2 regions of the Pseudomonas sp. GM102 genome follow, and region 1 is predicted to be linked to the other one. Evidence: predicted binding sites of a transcription regulator. Region 1 holds the regulator's gene; the other holds the start of a gene.
The links. Region 1 encodes sigma-54, which starts transcription at its own class of promoters, with help from an activator protein. Its sites were predicted from a motif close to ANTGGCATNNANNTTGCTNT; they were not measured.
Positions count from the first base shown of each region.

Region 2: a site for sigma-54 is predicted at 2,345-2,364, ahead of nirB (nitrite reductase large subunit NirB). Genes of this name have one in related genera too.

Region 1 is NZ_AKJB01000062.1:39,539-43,454, forward strand. It holds gene rapZ (RNase adapter RapZ) at 1-262, opposite strand, end outside; gene ptsN (PTS IIA-like nitrogen regulatory protein PtsN) at 265-729, opposite strand; gene hpf (ribosome hibernation-promoting factor, HPF/YfiA family) at 742-1,050, opposite strand; gene PMI18_RS13545 (RNA polymerase factor sigma-54) at 1,130-2,623, opposite strand; gene lptB (LPS export ABC transporter ATP-binding protein) at 2,808-3,533, opposite strand; gene lptA (lipopolysaccharide transport periplasmic protein LptA) at 3,533-3,916, opposite strand, start outside.
Region 2 is NZ_AKJB01000060.1:82,091-86,006, reverse strand. It holds gene nirB (nitrite reductase large subunit NirB) at 1-2,134, opposite strand, end outside; gene PMI18_RS14325 (DUF6124 family protein) at 2,993-3,352, shown strand; gene PMI18_RS14330 (SCO family protein) at 3,633-3,916, shown strand, end outside.

The DNA.
Region 1 (3,916 bases):
GCACATCGCACTGGATATGCCGGCCGCGGACCTCTTCCAGCAATTCGGGGAACCGTGACAGGTGGCTTGGCAGGTTGCGCGCATCGATGGACACGGCCACCAGCGGTTGTGCCAGTTCGGTGTGAATCAGCGCGCGTTCGGCCAGTTCCGGCAGCAAGCCCGCAGGCAGGTTGTCGATGCAGTAGTAGCCGTTGTCCTCGAGAACATCGAGGGCGGTACTTTTACCTGAGCCGGAGCGGCCGCTGACGATGATCAGGCGCATGATTAGTGACCGTTCTGCTCGTCCAGGACAACCTGATACAACGCTTCGTTGCTCGGGGCGCTGCGCAGTTTTTCACGCACCTCCTTGCGATCCAGCATGCTGGCGATCTGGCGGAGCAATTCCAGGTGTGCATCGGTGGCGGCTTCCGGGACCAGCAGCACAAACAGCAGGTCAACCGGGGCGCCGTCAATGGCGTCGAAATCGATAGGGGCTTCCAGGTGCAGCAACGCACTGATTGGCGAGGTGCAGCCTTTGAGCCGGCAGTGGGGGATGGCGATGCCGTTGCCGAAACCGGTAGAACCGAGTTTCTCACGGGCAATCAGGGCCTCGAAGACGTCCTGCATTTCCAGATCCGGTACTTCGCGGTGGATAAGGTTGGCAATTTGCTCGAGGGCTTTCTTTTTACTGCCACCCGGCGCGTTCACTTGGGAACGGCCGGGGGTCAGGATGGTTTCTAGTCGGATCATGGATTGGGAGTGTTAACGACCGGTCGCGCCCTGGAGGAGGCTCTGGGTCTTTTCCTTATGCTTTTTAAGTTGGCGATCCAGCTTGTCGGTCAGCAGGTCGATGGCGGCATACATGTCCGTATGCTCGGCATTGGCGACCACTTCTCCGCCGGGAATATGCAGCGTGGCTTCGATCTTCTGCAGCAGTTTTTCGACGTTCATCGTGACTTGCACATTGGTGATCTTGTCGAAATGCCTCTCTAATCGGTCGAGTTTTTCGCCGATGTAGGTGCGCAGGGGTTCGGTCACTTCCAGTTGGTGTCCACTGATGTTGACTTGCATACAGCTTCTCCTTCGTTGCCAGTGCATAAAGCGGCAGGCAGAAATGCCTGCCACTGGAACGCTGTGGCGAGCCCGGCGGCTACATCAACCGCTTCCGTTCGCTGGAAGGCGCGATCCCCAGGGATTCGCGGTACTTGGCGACGGTGCGACGGGCTACCTGAATGCCTTGTGCCTCCAGTAAACCAGCGATCTTGCTGTCACTCAACGGCTTTTTCTGATTTTCCGCGGCAACCAGTTTTTTGATGATCGCGCGGATCGCCGTGGACGAGCATTCACCGCCTTCTGAGGTGCTGACGTGGCTGGAAAAAAAGTATTTCAGTTCATAGATGCCCCGTGGGGTATGCATGAATTTTTGCGTGGTCACCCGTGAAATCGTCGATTCATGCATGCCTACCGCTTCGGCGATGTCGTGCAGCACCAACGGCTTCATGGCTTCGTCACCATATTCCAGAAAGCCGCGTTGGTGCTCGACGATCTGGGTGGCGACTTTCATCAGGGTTTCATTGCGGCTTTGCAGGCTCTTGATGAACCAGCGAGCTTCCTGCAGCTGATTACGCATGAAGGTGTTGTCAGCGCTGGTATCGGCGCGGCGCACGAAACCGGCGTATTGGGCGTTGACCCGCAGGCGTGGCACCGATTCCTGATTCAGCTCCACCAGCCAGCGCTCGTTGTCCTTGCGCACGATCACATCGGGAACGACGTATTCGGCTTCGGTGGACTCGATTTGTGAGCCTGGGCGCGGGTTGAGGCTCTGGACCAATTCGATGACCTGACGCAGTTCATCTTCCTTGAGCTTCATGCGGCGCATCAACTGGCTGTAGTCGCGGCTGCCGAGCAAGTCGATGTAATCGGTGACCAGGCGCTTGGCCTCGGCCAGCCAAGGGGTCTTGGCGGGCAGCTGGCGCAGTTGCAGCAGCAGGCATTCACCGAGGTTGCGGGCGCCGATGCCAGCGGGTTCGAATTGCTGGATGCGGTGCAGGACGGCTTCGATTTCGTCTAGTTCGATGTCCAGTTCCGGGTCGAAGGCTTCGAGGATTTCCTCGAGGGTTTCGTCCAGGTAGCCCTGATTATTGATGCAGTCGATCAGGGTCACGGCGATCAGGCGATCGGTGTCGGACATCGGTGCCAGGTTCAGTTGCCAGAGCAAATGGCTTTGCAGGCTTTCGCCGACCGATGTGCGGGTGGTGAAATCCCACTCGTCGTCATCGTTGCTCGGCAGGCTGCTGGCGCTGGTCTGGTAGACATCTTCCCAGGCCGTGTCGACGGGCAGTTCGTTGGGAATGCGCTCGTTCCAGTCGCCTTCCTCAAGGTTATCCACCGTTGGGGCGGTTTCCTGGTAGGAGGGTTCCTGAATGTCGGCGTTGGGTTTCTGTTCGGCGCTATCGGCCAAGGGGTCGGCGTTATCGAAGTCGTCGCCTTCTTCCTGGCGTTCGAGCATCGGATTGGACTCCAGGGCCTCCTGGATTTCCTGTTGCAGGTCCAGGGTCGACAATTGGAGCAGGCGGATGGCCTGTTGCAGCTGCGGTGTCATCGTCAGCTGCTGGCCCATTCTCAAGACTAGCGATGGTTTCATGGCAGGGGCTTAACACCTTATTCGCCGGCGCACATGCGCCATCCACTACAGGGCGCCGAAGCGCCAAACATAAGCAAATTATATGCCTGAAACTGAAGTGTTTGCCTAGAGCGCTGTAACAATAAAAACTTATTGATTTTTTATTGACGTGCGCGCGCTCTCGGCGACCCGGGCCCCTCAGTGCTTACAGGCGGAACTCATGACCCAGATACACTTCCTTGACCAGTTCATTGGCCAGGATTGTGGCGGAGTCACCTTCAGCGATCAGTTGGCCATCGTTGACGATGTAGGCGGTTTCGCAGATATCCAGGGTTTCGCGGACGTTGTGGTCCGTGATCAGCACACCAATGCCTTTGGCCTTGAGGTGATGAATGATCTGCTTGATGTCGCCCACCGAAATCGGGTCCACACCGGCGAAGGGTTCGTCGAGGAGGATGAATTTCGGATTGGTGGCCAGTGCCCGGGCGATTTCCACGCGGCGGCGTTCACCACCGGACAGGCTCATGCCGAGGTTGTCGCGGATGTGGTGGATGTGAAATTCCTGCAGCAGGCTTTCCAGCTCTTTGCGGCGGCCGGCCTTGTCGAGTTCCTTGCGTGTCTCGAGGATGGCCATGATGTTGTCGGCCACCGACAGTTTGCGGAAGATCGACGCTTCTTGCGGAAGATAACCGATACCTGCCTTCGCACGACCGTGCATCGGCTGGTGGCTGACATCCAGGTCGTCGATCAGTACGCGACCCTGATCGGCCTGTACCAAGCCGACAATCATGTAGAAGCAGGTGGTTTTACCGGCGCCGTTAGGGCCAAGCAGGCCGACGATCTGACCGCTGTCGATGGACAGGCTGACATCGCGCACGACCTGACGGCTCTTGTAGCTCTTGGCCAGATGCTGAGCTTTCAGAGTTGCCATTACTGGGCCTTTTGCTCGTCGGTTTTCTTCTTCGGCTGGATCACCATGTCGATGCGAGGACGTGCCTCGGTGACCTTGTTACCCGTGGCGCGACCGGCACTCGCAAGTTTTTTCACCGTGTCGTAGACGATTTTCTCGCCTTGGGTGACGTTGTTGTCCTTATCGATGACTTTAGCGCGATCGATCAGCACGACGCGGTTTTGCGAGGCGTGGTACTGGATAGTTACGCCGTAGCCCTGAACCGGCTTGGTGTCGCCCGCCGTTTGCAGTTGCTCGAAGTAGGCGAGGTTGCCCACCGAAGTCACCACGTCGATGTCGCCGGTCGGGGTGCGGGTGATGGTCACGGTATTACCGGTGACCTTCATCGAGCCCTGGGTGATGAT
Region 2 (3,916 bases), on a different contig from region 1:
CGTAGAGGTTCCAGCCGTTCTCGGTGGCAATCACGCCCACGTCTTTGCTCTGCGCCTCGGCACATTCACGGGTGCAGCCGGAGACCGCGAACTTGAGCTTGTGCGGCGAGCGCAGGCCTTTGTAGCGGTCCTCGAGGGTCAGGGCCATTTTCACGCTGTCCTGCACGCCGTAACGGCACCAAGTGCTGCCGACGCAAGACTTCACCGTGCGGGTCGATTTGCCGTAGGCATGCCCGGTTTCGAAACCAGCCTCAATCAGCTCGGACCAGATGTCCGGCAACTGATGCAACTGCGCGCCGAACAGGTCGATCCGCTGGCCGCCGGTGATTTTGGTGTAGAGGTCGTATTTCTTCGCCACCACGCCAATCGCAATCAGCTTGTCGGCGGTGATCTCGCCCCCGGCGATGCGCGGCACCACCGAATAAGTGCCGTTTTTCTGCATGTTGGCCATGAAGGTGTCGTTGGTGTCCTGCAACGGCACCAGCGAGGCGTCCATGATCGGCTGGTTCCAGCACGAAGCGAGGATCGAGCCCACCGCCGGTTTGCACACGTCGCAACCGGTGTGACCACGGCCGTGTTTGGCCAGCAGCTCTTCGAAAGTGATCACCCCTTCTACCCGAACCAGCGCATAAAGCTCCTGACGGGTGTAGGCGAAGTGTTCGCACAGGCTCTTGTCGACACTGACGCCACGGGCAATCAGCTCATGCTCGAATACCTGCTTGAGCAGGCCCGCGCAACCGCCGCAACCGGTGCAAGCCTTGGTCTGCGACTTGAGCAGGCCCAGATCGGTGCAGCCACCGTCGATGGCCGAGCAGATCGAGCCCTTGGTGACGTTATGGCACGAGCAAACGGTCGCCGACTCGGGCAGCGCGCCCGGGCCCAGGGTTGGCGCGCCGGTGGACGATGGCAGAATCAGGCTGGCGGGTTCCGACGGCAAGGCAATGCCGTTCTGCATGTATTGCAGCAGGGTGTCGTAATAGCTGTTGTCGCCGACCAACACCGCGCCGAGCACGCGCTTGCTGTCAACATCCACCACCAGGCGGCGGTAGCTGGCCGTCGCTTCATCGATGAACTGATAACTGCGCGCACCCGGTGTCTGGGCGTGAGCATCGCCGATGGAGCCGACATCAACGCCGAGCAGTTTGAGCTTGGTCGACATGTCGGCGCCCTGGAACGGCTCCGCCACTTGGTTGCACAGCAGCGTCGCGACGCCACGGGCCATCTGATAACCGGGAGCGACCAGACCGAAGAGGCTGCCATTCCAGGCGGCGCACTCGCCAATCGCATAGATATTCGGATCGCTGGTCAGGCACTGATCGTCAATCACCACGCCGCCACGCGGACCGATGTCCAGCGCACATTGGCGGGCCAGCGCGTCTTGCGCGCGGATGCCGGCGGAGAACACGATCAGATCGGCTTCGAGGAATTCGTCATTGGCGAAATTCATCCGGTAGCGGTACTGCTCGCCGGCACTGATCGACTGCGTGCCACGCGACAGATGCACGCCAACACCGAGCCGCTCGATTTGCGCCTTCAGCGCCAGGCCACCCTGCTCGTCCAACTGCACCGGCATCAGGCGCGGGGCAAATTCCACCACATGCGCTTCCAGGCCCAGGCTTTTCAGGGCGTTGGCGGCTTCCAGGCCGAGCAGGCCACCACCGACCACCACGCCGCGCCGCGCATTGGCCGCAGCGGCACGAATCGCGTCGAGGTCTTCCAGAGTGCGATAGACCAAGCGCGAGTCACCTTCCGCACCTTCAATAGGCGGTACGAAGGGATAAGACCCGGTGGCCAGAACCAGCTTGTCGTAAGCGACGCAACCTTGCGCGGTGATCACCTGACGGCGGTCACGGTCGATTTCCAGCACCGGCACGCCCAAATGCAGAGTGACGCCCGGCGTCTGGTACAGAGAGGCTTCGCCCAGGGCCAGCGACTCGGCATCGCGACCGCCGAAATACTCGGACAAATGCACCCGGTCGTAGGCGCGCATCGGCTCTTCGCTGAAGACATGCAGGCGATAGTGGTCAAGGGCGCCGCGCTCGATGAGCTGCTCGACACAATGATGTCCGACCATGCCATTGCCGATCACGATCAGTGTTTGCAGTTTGTTCAACGCGGCAACATTGGAATTCATAGTAAGCACCCAGCCAAAGCCAATCACGGTTAAAAAAAGCAAAAAAAAACGCCTGAAACCTCTCGGTTTCAGGCGTCTTTGCCTGTTCTTCGCGGTGTTCGACCTGGCGCCTTCGCCGGATCCACCGATGTTGCCCACGACCTGCTCGGCCGGTCGATCTTCGTTGATCGAGTGGGCTGCCCATCTGTTTTCGATGGACCTGAGGGGAACAATGCAGCCTTTGTGCCAGTCCGCGGTGTATGACTTCCTCAGTTCTGGAAAACCGGCCTCTGTACGATGGAAAAATGTGATAAAGACACCGGCCCACGCGGGTCTGATCAGGCTTCTGGCCCCCGCGAGCGGGTGGGCGGACGTTTGAGCTGAAGGACGGAATAGCTCAGGAAACCGCTTCGCACTGGTGCACGGTGTCAGGCTTGGCTCTTTAAAAGTGCATGCAGCTACGTTCTATTTGGGCTTGAGCAATGCCAGTCAGTTAAGCGCGAATCCCTGTGGGATTCGCAACATTGCCGGAATGCGCGTGTTTAAAAGCCCTGAAGGTTACTTCCTGAAAGCTACAAGATCTTGCGCCGTTGCCTACGCTTACGCCAGAATCCGCCGGCTTGTGCGCCTTGCCCCTGGCCTCTATTGTTTCCGTGCCACTGCCCATCAGTGGTCGGGTTTAGTCGCCCGGTTGGATATTTAGAGAGTTGCACAAGCTCATCAGTCAGGCAGATCCATGCCTTCGCTCGATGGTGGCTGTGCGCAGGGCGCCTTCGGGCGCGCCGGCTTTGCTAGATTCCCCGGTCGACTAACCTGCGCACAGTTGCCTCCCTCTCGTTTAGTCGCAGGAGGTTGGCACCCAATGAGGGAAACTAGCTTATGTTCAAAGTTACGCCCAACCCACCGGACACCGATCCGATATCTCCGTACGAACCCAATTCAAACAAACTCAACGAGGCCGCCGAACGCGCCCTCGACTTTCACTTCCCGTCGAATGCCGACATCAAAGCCACCGCGCGTAAACCCAGCAAGCTGTTTGCCGTGGCCCCAGAGGCGACTACCGAAACCCTGGCGGTTTTTTTGGTCGAGACACTGGCCTCGGTCGATGTGATGGTCCATCAGTTGGTGGATCATCTGGAGGGTGAGTCGCGTCACGCCCTGCTGGGCATTTCCAACAGCATCATGGTGGCGGAGATCACCGCGAACCGGGTGTTGGATCACATTAATACGCCTGAGTAGGTATGGGCTGTTGTGGTGAGTGAGTTACTGACGCAGGGTTGTGCAGTGATCCTTTTTTTGGGGACCGCTGCGCGACCCAGCGGGAGCAAGCTCCCTCGCCACAGGTTTCTTGGTGTTTGTTCCCAGTAGGGTATCCCGAGGCCGCGACCTTTTGGCGCATGACCGGCGGGCCATCGATTGAGCGCCATAGCGCAACAGTTTGTTAACATCCGTGCGCTTTTTTTCGTCTGATTGATCAGCCACTGTAGATTCCCGGTCGCTACACAGGATGCTTTTTTCCATGAGTACGTTGTATACCCGTCGCACGGTCCTGCAAGGCATGAGCCTGTTGAGCCTTGGCCTGCTCGCCGGCTGCGATGACAGCAGCAAGCTGTCGTTCAAGTACGGCAAGGACCTCAGCGACAAAATCATGGGGCGTACCTTCAAACTCAAGGACGCCCAGGGCGAGTACCGGATGCTGGGCAGCTATCGGGGCCTGATGCCGATGGTTTTTTTCGGTTTCACCCAATGTCCGGCGGTCTGCCCGACGACGCTGGCCCGTGCGGCACAGGCGAAAAAACTGAT